3 regions of the Mesorhizobium sp. M0292 genome follow, and region 3 is predicted to be linked to each of the others. Evidence: predicted binding sites of a transcription regulator. Region 3 holds the regulator's gene; each other region holds the start of a gene.

Region 1 (5,131 bases), on a different contig from region 3:
GCGCCGCAGATTTTGACTCTACCTATCTTCATCAAAGGGCTGCGCAGACGGGTGCCGGTTTCTGATCCTGCTGGGTCGCTCATGATCCGTTGAGCCCTCGCGATCCTCAAAACCGAATCTCCTGTAGAACCCGCACTCCAACAGGAATGTCGATCACCGCTTGAGAACTGGACCGCAGACTTACCTAGCGACGGCATGGCTTCTCAAAGATACGACCTCAGGAGGGACTCGACGAAACCTGAGCGGTGTTTGACGCGTTCACTGGCCAACCAGCCGAGGCGTGGGGCGCTCCGGCTAAATATCTGGACGGGGAATATTCCCGCGATTTTGTAAGCCTTCTGACCGCGTCGACCTGAAGCGAAGTTTCGCCGGGGGGTAATCTCTAAAGTGCGACTGCCATGGAACACGTGCCGAGCGCCGGAGAGTGTCCAATTCGCCGGTCTGTGCATCCCGGGCACAAGCTCAGCCATAGTGGAGACGCGGCTTTGGCAACGTTCCTATAAATTGAACCCCAATTCGGTCGTTCCTGCGCCACCGCAGGACTGCCTGGTAGGCAACGCCGTCGGTCGGCACGTAAACCACGAACCGCTCAGGGACACGCGATTCCACCGGGACTTTGAGCTCAGCTCTGCCACTGTTTTGGTTCCGAATGGTGCAACTGATCTCGGAGTTTGTGATTCCGCTGATGATTGAGGCGCCTTTCAGCACCCGCTGCCTCCGTTCGCGGCGATGCTCTTCATCAACCATGTGACCTCCATCGGTCACCCGCGGCCCTATATGGTACGCGCACCGGCGAATAAACTGTCCATCTAGGTCGTCGCTCGTTAGTGTCTCACTTTAAAGTTTGACGACGGAGACGGACAGCATAAATGCCCGTTGCGCCGGTGAATTCGCAACGCGAACAGACCCGAATGGGCTCGTCGTATAGCGTTGTTAATCCGGCAGCAGCATCTCCTCTTCATCGGCCGCGGCTTCGAACAGCAGCCGGAAGTCATTACCCGGCATTTTGCCATCCATCGCAGATAGGCAAGCCTCGGCCGCCAGCCGCCACTTGGGGCCACGATTGGACCACTTTAGGAGCTCCCCGGCGGCGGCATCAACCCGGTTGACACCAAGGCGAAGCCCCGGGCGCTCAGTCTTCACATAAACCGGAGGGTTGAACCAACGGTGGGGCATCACGCCTCTCGAACGTCAAAGGCGATGAACAGTCCCCAAACGGAGGCTGATTTGACGATCATTTCGACTAACTGGCAGTCAGTTTCGAGAAGATCGCCGCCGCGCTCACGGACCGCTACAATGGTCGCTTTGACGGAAATAATGTCGCCGGGTTGAGAGCCCAACAGGACCTCGCGGACCAGCTCCTTGGCCGTTTGCTGCGTAGGCCGAACAGGTGCTTGAATGTCCATCCCATCCTCCCAGAGAGATAGAACCTCAATCAGCTATTCTGTGGGTCACTTTCCGAAAAAGGCAAGAGTCGGAAACGTACAAAGTAGGTTCCCGCAAACACCGCCCTACGATGGCTAAATCCCGCGACAGGCGCTGATTTGCACCTCACCGTGTCAGCTGCCGACGCGACCATAAGGAGCGAGGGCCCGCCTCTCTCCCAAGTTCTCACGGACGAACGCGAACAACGGTCTTGCCCGCGCGTCGGTCCGTTGAGTTGAAGGTGCCGATGGCATCATGCAAGCTCGAAACCTTGCCGATGTTCGTCCGCAGTCGTCCATCGCGGATCCGCTGCACTATCTCAGAAAGCTGGGCTCGATCAGCCTCGACGACGAAGTCAACCGCCAGGCCGTCTGCAGGTCGAATATCCGTTGGTCCGACGACTGTGACAAGGATACCTCCGGCCCGGACGAGCGTTGCGGATCGCTTCTGGACATCGCCGCCGATGACATCGAACACCAGATCGACGCCGCCGACATCTTCAAGGGTGTCTTTTGCGAGGTCGAGGAATTCATTTGCACCGAAGTCGAGCGCTTTCTGGCGGTCGGCGGCCCGCCCGGTGCCGATCACATAGGCTCCGGCCTCCCTGGCAAGCTGCGCCACCATCGAACCGACGGCACCGGCAGCGCCATGCGCGAGAACGCTCTGCCCGGCCTTGATGCGGCCATGCTGGAACAGCCCCTGCCATGCGGTCAGGCCGGAGATCGGCAGGCTAGCGCCCACCGTAAAGTCGACATCGCCGGGCAGCGGCGCGAGGTTACGGGCCTCCATGGCAACATACTCGGCGAGGGTGCCGTCGCGATGCCAGTCCGCGAGGCCGAACACCCGCTGACCTATAGAAAGCCCCGTAGTGCCGTAGCCGAGCGCAGTGACCACACCAGCCAGTTCGTGGCCGAGGATCGAAGAGGTCCGGTCACGGAAGGCTCGGTCGGCCCACGTCGAGGGCCACTCCAGTTCGGTGTTGACGAATCCTGCCGCATGAACCTGTACGACCACGTCGTTAATTGCCGCCCGAGGCTCGGGCAACTCCACCAACTTCATCCCGGCCGTTCCTGCAGTCTGGTCCGTCGCTACGATTGCTTTCATGGGGCGTCTCCTCACCGTTGGGGTAAATTGCGGGCGCGGAGGATCTTTCGATGTCTCGCGCAGAGTTGGCGTTGAGTTCATCGTTGGCGACCGCGAGCGGAAGCTAAGCAATCTCGTCGGATTCTTCCAGCACGGGTAAACTTGCGTTCGTGAACACCCCTGCCATCGCAATCTCAGACACTTCAAGCATGTGGAACAAAAGCAGATCAAATACGTTGTGCCGTTCCCAACATGGAGAGCGTCATGCAAACTACACCCCGAGCCAAAGGCGAAGCTATCAGCAAGGATCCTGACGAATGGACGACGGGAGACGAGCCAATGACTCCGTCGCAAGCTTCCTACTTGAAAACATTATGTGAGCAGGCGGGCGACGACAGAAGCTACGCCGAAGATCTAAGCAAAGCCGAGGCCTCGAAGCGAATCGACGCGCTAAGGACTGAGCTCAAGCTCTAAAGGCGCTGGGAGACCTACGACAGGTTGGTCAGTTTTGCGGTATTTGGCCTCTGATCTGGACGGTCGTATTAGTGAAGGTGGTAGAGTTTGCTAAGGATCTTCAATTCTCCTGCGATCTTGAGCAGAGAAAGATAGTCGGTGAACCTTGTGGTTCCAAATTCGTCCTCGACCTTCGCAGTGGCTGCATCGCCCGTAATGTCGAGCGATGCGACTGCCCAGTTGGGGCTGGTGTTCGGCGGCAAGGCCGCACTCATCACCTCGCCGACATAGGCATCGACACTCAGCCATGGAGCTCGAAGAGATCGCGGCTATCTACCCGCTCTATCAGCAAAACGGGTATGGGCGGAAAGTGGGCGTAGGCCAACCATGTGGTTGTCGACGCCGAGATGCGCAGTGCTGGTATCGGCGCCAAACTGATGGGGCGGATCGAGAAGGAAGCAGCGCGTTTCGGCTGCGACATCACCCGCATCTCGATACGAGCGCACACACAAATTCTACAGCCTAAACGGTTAGGCCGATGATGCGCTCGTTCTGGTCAGCCACTGAGTGCGTGGGCCGAGGCAGAGTTCCCACAATATCTGCGCACAAAGTAGCGACAGAGCGGGCCTAGAAGCGACATAGCGCCGGGTGTGAACGCGAACGCAGCCGGCGCCCGAATGCGTTCAGCGAGCGCCGTCGCGTCCACCTTGCCTTTCTTTGACGGCCCTGTGTTCAGCTTCCCACGGCAACGCGTGGAAGTCGGGCTGGTGCCCCGCTTCACGGTAGCCAGCCTGAGTGAGTAACTTGCTTTGTCCCGCTCCACAACGCAAACAAACGGCGGATTCCCCAAGCACCTATAAACGCCTACAGCTTTTTCCATGCGACAGGTGTGCTGCGGGTGCTCGAAGATGTCGTCCTTCATTGCGATGACAGAACAGGGAGCGAGGACAACTCTTTTTTGATTGCAGAGAGAGTCTGAGCGGGCTTACTAGTGAGGGGTTTGCCATCGCTTTGAGGGAGGCTGCGATGGTTGCAACGCCCATAGATATCGCTCAAGCGGCCACTACGGCCACCTTGCTGATGCGCCTTCGTCAACGTCATCGCGATGACGTGGCGCGAGGGCTGGGAAGATGCCGACCCTTCTACTGTTGCCGTCTCCCGTACGCCTGAGTGTCAATGGCGCGATTTAGCCAAGGCCCTGGTGCACGATTGGTTCGAGCTGATCGAAACTGGCTTGGTGGATTGGATCGTCAGCAAGTAGCCGCTGCCCGCCAGCGGCCCAGCAGCCGTCTGCGGGACTTTGCAGCGGGCGCGCTGGGCCTGACCGGTGGGGCGGTGTGGTATCCGCCGGCTGGCGAACATATACGCCTCCTCCCAACGCCAGCGAAACATCCAAACGAACGAGGCGATCTAACCGCGATCTCGCCATCCAAGGCCAACACATAGGCCGATAGCAAAGGCCTATAATCGCTGAGAGAACGAAAATGGCCGACGCCATGGTTGGGAAACCCGGGTGGGTAGGCGCCGGCCACAGGCGGAACAAGCCCGCCGCGCCACACACATGGCTGATTTGTCATCACGTGGTTATGGTGTGATCGCGCAGGGCTGCACCAGCGGAACCTAGTAAACGCCGCTTAGTAAGCGATCCTCGACGCGATCGTTCATCGCCACGACGACTTGGGAAAGTTGACGGTTGCAGCCCTCTGCCATGTCGAGCTCAAGTCATGAACATCGGCCCTCCGATCATGAGCAGGCATGCGCCCATCCTACCATATCGCGCTCCCGGTTTCGCAAGGCGCAGCAGCAAGGGGGAGGCGACCAGAGCCGATGTGAAGGGGACTAGCCAAGCTAATATTCGCTTGCGCTAATTTAAATGTGCCGTAACGTCATGCTCAGCCTTTTTGGGGAGGAGCAACGGTGGGGAGTATGATGAGAGCAGCTGTGTTTTGCGCGGCGATCGTGATCGCTGTGACTGGTGTCGCTGTTGCCAAGGAGAAGAAGGTGGTGGTGAGTGACGCCACGGACCTTTGCTCTACGAAGCACTCGGCCAAGAAGCAGGTGCTCGAGCTGGACTGCAGGCCGACCGGAACCGCCAAATTGCCGGCCGGTGGAACGCCGGAAAAGCCGCGCCTCGGATACGACACCGATCCGTGGCTGGTTAAAGGCCTTT
Region 2 (5,131 bases), 220 kb from region 3:
TGGCGAACACCTTTATCCCGACCATGTCAGCGGCGATCATGGTGGCGGCGACCGTGGTGCCGCCGGTGCGGCCTTGCGCCACCGCAAAGCCGAGATCGGCGCGCGACAGCTTCATGGCGTCGCCGGTCATCGCCAGCGACTCGCGCTCGCCGTCGGAAAGCCCGATCTTGATGCGGCCGGCGACCACGGCGATCGTCGCTGGCACCGCGCCATTGTCCAGGATTATCTTTTCGACATTGGCGGCCATGGCGCCATTGTCGGGGTAAGGCATGCCATGGGTGATGATGGTGCTTTCCAGCGCCACGACGGGGCGGCCAGCGGCGAGCGCCTCGGCCACGGGCGCGTGGAGGTCGATGAAGGGGCGGGCGCTTTGCGGTGTCATGATGGTCTCCGATCCGGAGATCCGCGCGTCCGCTTGGACGTCGCGCTCCGGCAATGGCAATTGGCCGCCCTCATGCCATTTCCTGCGCGTCGGGCACAAGAGCCAGTGCCTCGGTGAAGGTCGCAATCGTGAAGGCCGGAACCGCGTCGGCGCTTTCAATGGCCAGCGTGGCGGCGGCAACGCCCTCGCGCAATGCCTGGCGCAGGGGCAGGCCGCGCAGCAGGGCAGCGATGGTGGCGCCGGCCAGCGCGTCGCCGGCGCCGGTGACGTCGGCGACTTTTCTCGGCGCCGGCGGCAGGATAGAGAAGGCGCCGGCTTCGTCGAATCCCAGCACCGGGCCGTCGCCCGCCGTCACCACGCCACTGGTGAGGCCGCTGCAGCGCAGTCCGTCGACGATCTCGCGCTCGGTGGCATTGGCATCGACGCCGGCCAGCACCATGGCCTCGCGCCGGTTCATGAAGACCTGCGCGAGTTCCTTCAGCACTGGTATCATCCGCACCACCTTGGCCGGCGAAATGGCGATGGCGAACACCGGCTTGCCGGCGGCGAGCCCCACCAGCCGCTCCAGCGCCGTTGATGGCAGATTGGCGTCGCAGAGCACCGCATCGGCCTCGGCGACCACCTCGCGCACCTTGGAGCGGCGGATCTGCTTGGGGAACGCCAAATCGTAGAGCGCCATATCGGCAAAGCCGGTGATCAGCTCGCCGTCGCGATCGATCAGCGCCGTGTAGCTCGGCGTCGTGCGGTCGAGGAAAACCGCCGACAGGTCGGCAATGCCGGAGTCGGCGATGGCGCGCGCAACCGTCTCGGCCGAGGCATCGCCGCCGCGCACCGACAAAAGCGAGGCCGAGACGCCGCGCCGCACCAGGCTGCGCAGCGCGTTGAAGACGCCGCCGCCGACATCCTCGCGCATCGTGCCGGGGTTGGACGCCGCGGGCACGTACGTGCCCGACACCTGGCCGCGGCGATCGATATGGGCGCCGCCCACCGCCAGTATCTTTGCTGATTTCACCATGCCGGCGATATGACCTTTGTTATTCGAACCAGACAAGCGCTAGGCTGTGCGACCGAGCTTCGCAGGCGAGCCGGCGATTCGGCCCATCGAAACAGCCGGAGCATCTGGCCCAATGCGGAACGCGTCCGAAAACCAAACCACGAGACAAAAAAAGAACAAATCCGGATAATGATTGTTTTTCAGTTATTTGATCCCTCTTGCCAAACGAGAACAAAAGTAGTACAAAATGGGCAGGGATTACGGATTGTCCGGCCTTCATTGACGACCAAGGGGTGATGTATCATGGCTCAGAATTCTTTGCGGCTTGTAGAGGACAAAGCGGTGGACAAATCAAAGGCTCTGGACGCGGCGCTGTCGCAAATCGAGCGCGCCTTCGGCAAGGGCTCGATCATGCGGCTTGGCGCCAATGAGCAGGTCGTCGAGATCGAAACCGTGCCGACCGGATCGCTGGGCCTCGACATCGCGCTTGGCGTCGGCGGCCTGCCGCGCGGCCGCATCGTCGAGATCTACGGGCCGGAAAGCTCGGGCAAGACGACACTGGCGCTGCACACAGTTGCCGAAGCCCAGAAGAAAGGCGGTATCTGCGCCTTCGTCGATGCCGAGCACGCACTCGATCCGGTCTATGCCCGCAAGCTCGGCGTCGATCTGGAAAACCTCTTGATCTCGCAGCCGGACACCGGCGAGCAGGCACTGGAAATCTGCGACACGCTGGTGCGTTCCGGCGCCATCGACGTTCTGGTGGTCGATTCGGTGGCCGCCCTGACGCCGCGCGCTGAAATCGAGGGCGAGATGGGCGATTCGCTGCCCGGTCTCCAGGCTCGTCTGATGAGCCAGGCGCTGCGCAAGCTGACCGCCTCGATCTCGCGCTCCAACACCATGGTCATCTTCATCAACCAGATCCGCATGAAGATCGGCGTCATGTTCGGTTCGCCGGAAACCACGACCGGCGGCAACGCGCTGAAATTCTACGCTTCGGTGCGCCTCGACATCCGCCGCATCGGCTCGGTCAAGGACCGCGACGAGGTCGTCGGCAACCAGACCCGGGTCAAGGTGGTCAAGAACAAGCTGGCGCCGCCCTTCAAGGTGGTCGAGTTCGACATCATGTATGGCGAGGGCGTCTCCAAGACCGGCGAACTGGTCGATCTCGGCGTCAAGGCCGGCGTGGTCGAGAAGTCCGGCGCCTGGTTCTCCTACAATTCGCAGCGTCTCGGCCAAGGTCGCGAAAACGCCAAACTGTTCCTGCGCGACAATCCCGACACGGCGCGCGAGATCGAACTTGCGCTGCGGCAGAATGCCGGGCTGATCGCCGAGAAATTTCTTGAAAATGGCGGCCCCGAGCGCGGCGAAAGCGACGACGGCTTCGAGGAAGAATCCGGCGCCATGTAGGGCACGGCCATAAATCCGGTCTATTACCCGATGCTTAAGTAACCGAGTTCTTTAGTATTGCGTTTCAAACCGCCGGCCTTCGCGCCGGCGGTTTTCGTTTTTGGGCAGCGTGAAGCCGGCTTGGCAGTTGCCGGGATGGCCCAATTCCGTGTTTCTGGACAGGGTGGGGCGTGCCCGCTAAAAGGCCAAGTTCAATCTTCTAAAAAGCAGAGACCAGTGTCCGCCGGCCGTGCCGGCGGTTTTCGCGAAAAGGCAGCAGTCATGAGTGGCGTGAACGAGATCCGGTCGACATTCCTCGACTATTTCCGCAGGGAGGGCCACGAGGTCGTGGCCTCGAGCCCGCTGGTGCCGCGCAACGACCCGACGCTGATGTTCACCAATGCCGGCATGGTGCAGTTCAAGAACGTCTTCACCGGCCTGGAGAAGCGGTCCTATTCGCGCGCCACCACTGCGCAGAAAAGCGTGCGCGCCGGCGGCAAGCACAACGACCTCGACAATGTCGGCTACACCGCGCGCCACCTGACTTTTTTCGAAATGCTCGGCAATTTCTCCTTCGGCGACTATTTCAAGGAGCGCGCCATCGAACTGGCCTGGAACCTGATCACCAAGGAGTTCGGGCTGAACAAGGACAAGCTGCTGGTCACCGTCTATCACACCGATGACGAGGCGGCCGGCTTCTGGAAGAAGATCGCCGGTTTCTCCGACGACCGCATCATCCGCATCCCGACCTCCGACAATTTCTGGGCGATGGGCGACACCGGACCGTGCGGGCCGTGCTCGGAAATCTTCATCGACCGTGGCGAGCACATCTGGGGCGGCCCTCCCGGCAGCCCGGAGGAGGACGGCGACCGCTTCCTTGAATTCTGGAACCTGGTGTTCATGCAATATGAGCAGGTCACCAAGGATGAGCGCATCGACCTGCCGCGGCCGTCGATCGACACCGGCATGGGCCTGGAGCGCATGGCCTCCATCCTGCAAGGGGTGGAGAGCGTCTTCGAGACCGACCTGTTCCGCCACCTGATCGATGCGGCCTCGTCAGCGCTCGGGCAGGGACCCGACAAGGAGACGGTCGCCTCCTTCCGCGTCATTGCCGACCATCTGCGCTCGTCCTCTTTCCTGGTGGCCGATGGCGTGCTGCCGTCGAACGAAGGCCGCGGCTATGTGCTGCGCCGCATCATGCGCCGCGCCATGCGCCATGCGCAGTTGCTCGGCGCCAAGGAGCCGTTGATGTGGAAGCTGGTGCCGGCGCTGGTGCGCGAGATGGGCCAGGCCTATCCCGAACTGCTGCGCGGCGAACAGTTGATCACCGAAACGCTGAAGCTCGAGGAGACACGCTTCCGCAAGACGCTGGTGCGCGGCCTTGGCCTGCTCTCGGAGGCGACGGAGACGCTTCATGCCGGTGACATGCTGGACGGCGAGACGGCGTTCAAGCTCTATGACACGTACGGCTTCCCGCTCGATCTGACGCAGGACGCACTGCGCCAGCGCAACATCTCGGTCGACCTTGCCGGCTTCACCCATGCGATGGAGCAGCAGAAGGCCGAAGCGCGCAAGCATTGGGCTGGCTCCGGCGACGCGGCCACCGAGACCATCTGGTTTTCGGTGCGCGAGAAGGCCGGCGCCACCGAATTCCTCGGCTACGAGACTGAAGCTGCGGAAGGCATTGTTCAGGCTATAGTTAGCTATGGCAAGGTTGTGGACAGCGCCAGCGTAGGCGAGCCGGGCATATCGGTCATTGTGAACCAGACGCCTTTTTATGCCGAGTCCGGTGGGCAACAAGGAGATCAGGGCATCATCATAGGCGATGGTGTCGTGTTCAAAGTCCTCGATACGCAAAAGAAGGCCGACGGTCTGTTTGTGCATTATGGAATCGTCGAAAAAGGTATCCTCAAGACGGGCGCAGCAGTCGAACTTAAGGTCGACCATGCGCGCCGCACCCGGCTGCGTGCCAACCATTCGGCAACGCATTTGATCCACGAGGCGCTGCGCGAGGTGCTGGGCACCCATGTCGCGCAGAAGGGCTCGCTTGTCGCGCCCGAGCGCCTGCGCTTCGACATCTCGCACAACAAGCCGATCTCGGCTGAAGACCTCGAAGAGGTCGAGCGCATGGCCAACGAAATCGTCGTCCAGAACAGCCCGGTGACGACGCGGCTGATGTCGGTCGATGACGCCATTGCCGAGGGCGCCATGGCGCTGTTCGGCGAGAAATATGGTGACGAGGTGCGTGTCGTTTCGATGGGCACCGGCGTGCATGGCGCCAAGGCCAATAGACCCTATTCCGTCGAACTTTGTGGCGGCACCCATGTCCGGGCGACCGGCGATATCGGCCTGGTCCGTGTCGTCTCCGA
Region 3 (5,131 bases):
GCGCCGAAGGCGAGATTGCCGCGGCGTTGATTGTCGGGGTGCGCGCCGGCATCCCGGACGAGGTCAACGAAGCGATGCGGCGCACCGGCATCTACCACATCATCTCCATCTCCGGCCTGCACATGGCGCTGGTTGCCGGCACCATCATGGCGTTGCTGCGTGGCGCCTTTGCGCTGTTTCCCGATTTCTCTTCGCGCCGGCCGGTGAAGAAATATGCGGCCGCGGCAGCGCTTGTCTCGATCGCCGCCTATCTCGTTATTTCAGGCGTCGTGGTTGCCGCCGAGCGCAGCTTCATCATGCTGGCGGTCATGCTTGTCGCCGTGCTGTTTGATCGCGCCGCACTCACCATGCGCAATCTGGCGATCTCCGCCATTGCCGTCATCCTGGTGTCGCCGCACGAGGTGGTCGGTCCCAGCTTCCAGATGTCGTTTGCCGCCACTGCCGCCCTTGTCGGCGCCTATGCCGGCTGGGCCGATTACCGCGCCGACAAGGTGAGAACGCCGCCGGCAAAGCGCTCCTTCGTCGGCTTCCTGTCGCGAAAATTCGCGCTGGCCATGGGCGGCCTCGCAATGACCTCGATCATCGCCGGCAGTGCAACCTTGCTGTTCGCCATCTGGCATTTTCAGCGTGTGTCGCCGCTCAGCCTGATCGCCAATCTGGCCGTGATGCCGATTGTTTCGTTGATCGTCATGCCCTTTGCCGTGCTCAGCGCACTGGCGATGCCGTTCGGCGCCGACGGGCCGTTCCTCTATGTGATGGGCAAAGGTCTGATGGCGATGATCGCTATATCGGCCTGGATTTCCGAGCGCTCGCCGGTCGACGCCGTCGGGCTGATCTCCATCCGCTCGGTGCTGTTAGTGGCGGTCGCCCTCGTCATCGCCACCATGGCCACCACCTGGCTCAGGTTGGCGGCCGTGCCTTTCGCGCTGGCCGGCCTGTTGACGGTGCCGCAGGTGCTTACGCCAGACGTGCTCATATCCGAGGATGCGCATCTGGTGGCCATGCCGATCGGTGGCGGCGAACTCGCCCTCAACCGCGAACGCTCCAACGAATTCACCACGGACAATTGGAAACGGGCGCTGCGGGCCGAAACCATTATCCCACCTGAGATTTTCGAGGCAACAGATACGCGGTTCGATCTCGATCCGCTCGATCTGCCGCCCGGCTCGCCCTTCTATTGCACCGGCGATCTCTGTATCGCCCGGCACCCTTCCGGAGCCATTGTAGCGCTTGCGAAAGACCGCAAGACGGCGCGGCCGGCCTGTGCCTTCGCGAGCCTGATCGTCATCGATGACGCCACCGCTTACAATCCGTGCCGCGACCCGCTGGTGCTGGTCGTGACGAAGAAACAGCTGGCCCGCGACGGCAGCGCCGCCGTCTTCTTCGATCCGCAATCGGCAGCTGCAGCGCCAACCATCCGCTTCGCCGTCGACAAGCCGTATCGCCCCTGGCACGAGCAACGCCGCTTCTCCCGCGAAGCGCGCGGCCTGCCGCCTTACAACCAGCGTGAAAAGTACAAACCCAAGCCGGCTCAGTAGCGCCGGATCAATCCGACAAGCTTGCCCTGCACCTTCACCCTGTCCGGTCCAAAAATGCGGGTCTCGTAGGCCGGGTTGGCGGCTTCCAGGGCGATCGAGGCGCCCTTGCGGCGGAAGCGTTTCAGGGTCGCTTCCTCATCGTCGACCAACGCCACCACGATCTCGCCGGGGCTGGCTGTGTCGGCATTGCGGATGATGACCGTGTCGCCATCGAAAATGCCGGCCTCGATCATCGAATCGCCCTTGACCTCGAGCGCGTAGTGTTCGCCGCCCATGATCATATCGGGCGGCACCGAGATCGAATGGGTCTGATGCTGGATGGCGTCGATCGGCACGCCGGCGGCGATGCGTCCCATAACCGGGATTGAAATCGCGGAAACGGCATCGTCATTGCCGGCCGACATCGAACGCGACGGCGAGCCCGGCTTGATCTGGCGGCCGAGACCGCCTTGGCCCAACGCGCCTTGTCCTTGGCCGCCTTGCCCTTGGCCGGTTTGACCAAGACTGCCCTGAATGATGCTCGGCGAAAACTTCCTCGCCGCATTGAGGCCTGGTGCGATCGAGTCGGGCAGCCGCAGCACTTCCAGCGCGCGCGCCCGGTTCGGCAGCCGGCGAATGAAACCGCGCTCCTCAAGCGCCGTGATCAGGCGGTGGATGCCGGACTTGGAGGCGAGGTCGAGCGCTTCCTTCATCTCGTCGAAGGACGGCGGGATTCCGCTCTCCTTCAGGCGTTCATGGATGAACATCAGAAGCTCATGTTGTTTGCGCGTCAGCATCGCGGCCCCCAAGGGTTCTGAAACCAGAATCAGAAAAAACAAACCCAGAACAAACACTATCTGTTCCAGTTGTGTTCCGCAACCTTTTAAAGTTTAATGAATGTGTTGACGTTTTGTTCAGCGTAACGTTCGGCGCTGCGAGCGCCGCCTGCGCCCAGTTGCCAGCAACGGGGTGAAACGAAGACAAAGTGCCCTGCGTCGTCGGCTACGATCGCCGCTTCCTTTTCGGACGGGGCTGCGCAGCATCCGCGCGGGGTTCTCTCTGGGCATAGACCCGCAGCGTGTAGCCGATGTGAGCGGTCATCAGAGTTTTCGCACGTTCGACGTCGCGATCGAGGGCCGCTTCCATCAGGGCGGTATGGTGTTCGATCGCCACGGCGTCGCGCAGGGCCGCCACGGCCTTCCGGTGTCCGTCCGTGCGGCCGGCGGCGGCGCGCAGCGTCGGGGCCAGACCCAGAAAGCGGTGATGGCGATGCAATTGGTCGGAAATCGTTGCATTGAAGCGCAGCAGCCAGCTGGATGTCGCGGCACTGAGCAGCGCCGCATGGAAGGCATCGTGTTTTTCGTACCACGCGTCGACCGCATCATCCGATGGATCGTCGAGAACAGACCCGCACCGTGAGAGACGATAGTGGGCGGCAACGACCGCGTCTTCCCACTCACGGTCGCCCTTCTCGATCGATTCCACCAGCAGGGGCAGTTCGACCACCAGCCGCGCACGCGCCAAATCCTCGAGCTCCGCCCGAGAGACGGGAGCGACCGCAAACCCGCGGTTGCTGATGGCGGTCACAAGCCGTTCCGCCTCCAGCCGCGACAGCGCCTCGCGCAACGGCGTCCAGCCGATGCCGTAGGTGTTGCGCAGCGTGCTCAGCTTCAACGGCGCGGCAGGCGCCAGCCGGGTCGCAAGAATATCGCGCCTGAGCAGGCGATAGGCCACTTCCGTCTTCGAGGTCTGCTCGTCATCCAGCATCGTGATCCATCAGACATAAACGCTCGGGCGGATCATTATATATCAAAGCCTTTCAGTGGGTGAATTATATATAATGTTTGACAGTTCAAGGGCGACCACTCAAGATCGCCGGCATGTTTGGGCGGCAGGCTCCGCCGCGCGCGTTTGTCCATGGAGGGGCGCCGGATCATGAGCACGACACCCGATCTCGCTACAATCGAAGCAATGGATGCCGCCGATCCGCTGCGCTCCATGCGTGAACGCTTTGTCTTGCCGCAAGGCGTGATTTATCTCGACGGCAATTCCCTGGGCGCCGCGTCAGCGGTCGTCTTCAGCGAACTGCAGCAGGCCGCCACGCAGGAATGGGCGCACGACCTCATTCGCGCCTGGAACACCGCCGGCTGGTTCAACATGCCGGTGGAACTCGGAGATCAGCTCGGGCGACTGATCGGCGCGGCTGATGGGCAGACGGTGGTCTGCGACACAACCTCGATCAACATCTACAAGCTGCTGCACGCAGCGCTCGGCATGCGGCCGGATCGGTCGGTCATCGTTGCCGAGGGCGACAGTTTCCCGACCGACCTCTACATGGCCGAAGGCGTCGCCTCGACCCGGCCGGGAACGCGGCTGCGGCTGGAGGGCGTCGACGCGGCCGCAATCGAGGAGCTGATCGACGACAGCGTTGCCGTCATCCTGGTCAACCACGTCAACTACAAATCCGGCCAGTTGCGCGACATGGCGGCGCTGACGCGCAAGGCACATGACGCCGGCGCGCTGATCATCTGGGATCTCTGCCACACGGCCGGCGCCTTGCCGGTCGAACTTGACCGTGCCAATGCCGATTTCGCCGTCGGCTGCACCTACAAATACCTCAATGGCGGCCCGGGCTCGCCGGCCTTCATCTACGCGGCCGAGCGCCACCATGGTGATATCAGCCAGCCGCTCAGCGGCTGGTGGGGCCATGCGCGGCCCTTTGCCTTCGAGCAGGGCTTTGCCGTCGGCAGCGGCATCCGCCGCTTCCTGTGCGGAACGCAGCCGGTGCTGTCGATGCGGGCGCTCAAGGGCGCGCTCGATATCTGGAACGACGTCGACATGGCGGCGGTGCGCAGAAAAAGCATCGCGCTGACCAACCTGTTTATCCAGCTCGTCGAAGCCAGATGCGGCGCCTACCGGCTTGAACTGGAAAGTCCTCGCGACGGCAGCCAGCGCGGCAGCCAGGTGTCGTTCCTCCACCCGCATGGCTATCAGGTGATGCGGGCGCTGATCGAGCGCGGCGTGATCGGCGATTTCCGGGCGCCGTCGACCATCCGTTTCGGCTTCACGCCGCTCTATGTCGGATATGGCGATGTCTGGCAGGCGGTCGAAGTCCTGGAGGATATTCTGCGCACCGGCGCCTGGCAGGACGCCCGCTTCGCGGTGAAGACCGCGGTTACGTGAGAAACCAGAGCAATTTCAGGAAAAGTGTGAAGCGGTTTTCCGTCCGAAATTGCGTCAATCAAAGAGCTAGAGCATTTCGCCGTTTCCGTTAAACGGTGAAATGCTCTAGAGCCGGGTGCGGACCGTCCAGAGCTCCGGAAACAGCACGACCTCCAGCATCTTCTTCAGATAGGAGGCGCCTGAGGTGCCGCCGGTGCCGCGCTTCAAGCCGATGATGCGCTCGACCGTTGTGACGTGGTTGAAGCGCCAGCGGCGGAAGTAATCCTCGAAGTCGACCAGCTTCTCGGCCAGTTCGTAGAGCATCCAGTAGCGCTGCGGGTCGCGGTAGACGGTTTGCCAGGCAGCCAGCACGTCTTCGTTCTCACCGCGCGTCTCGCGCCAGTCCGTGCGCCCGGCATCGGCGCCGATGTCGAAGCCATTGCGCGCCAAAA

Evidence for each region. Region 3 encodes LexA, which represses DNA repair genes until DNA is damaged. Its sites were predicted from a motif close to TGTTCNNNNTGTGTTCNG; they were not measured.
Region 1: NKI96_RS15810 (DUF3072 domain-containing protein) is a predicted target of LexA. The motif match lies at 2,721-2,738, and genes of this name have one in related genera.
Region 2: recA (recombinase RecA) is a predicted target of LexA. The motif match lies at 1,604-1,621, and genes of this name have one in related genera.

Annotation. Positions count from the first base shown of each region.
Region 1 is NZ_JAMYSB010000009.1:9,831-14,961, reverse strand. Features, by position in the region: gene NKI96_RS15835 (Crp/Fnr family transcriptional regulator) at 1-65, shown strand, start outside; gene NKI96_RS15825 (DUF982 domain-containing protein) at 934-1,176, opposite strand; gene NKI96_RS15820 (hypothetical protein) at 1,176-1,406, opposite strand; gene NKI96_RS15815 (NADP-dependent oxidoreductase) at 1,612-2,529, opposite strand; gene NKI96_RS15810 (DUF3072 domain-containing protein) at 2,773-2,982, shown strand; gene NKI96_RS15805 (nuclear transport factor 2 family protein) at 3,051-3,266, opposite strand; gene NKI96_RS15800 (GNAT family N-acetyltransferase) at 3,351-3,503, shown strand; gene NKI96_RS15795 (hypothetical protein) at 4,888-5,131, shown strand, end outside.
Region 2 is NZ_JAMYSB010000001.1:313,265-318,395, forward strand. Features, by position in the region: gene NKI96_RS01565 (pseudouridine-5'-phosphate glycosidase) at 1-382, opposite strand, end outside; gene NKI96_RS01570 (carbohydrate kinase family protein) at 453-1,397, opposite strand; gene recA (recombinase RecA) at 1,680-2,783, shown strand; gene alaS (alanine--tRNA ligase) at 3,045-5,131, shown strand, end outside.
Region 3 is NZ_JAMYSB010000001.1:534,281-539,411, forward strand. Features, by position in the region: gene NKI96_RS02700 (ComEC/Rec2 family competence protein) at 1-1,538, shown strand, start outside; gene lexA (transcriptional repressor LexA) at 1,532-2,314, opposite strand; gene NKI96_RS02710 (GntR family transcriptional regulator) at 2,520-3,284, opposite strand; gene kynU (kynureninase) at 3,453-4,700, shown strand; gene kynA (tryptophan 2,3-dioxygenase) at 4,806-5,131, opposite strand, start outside.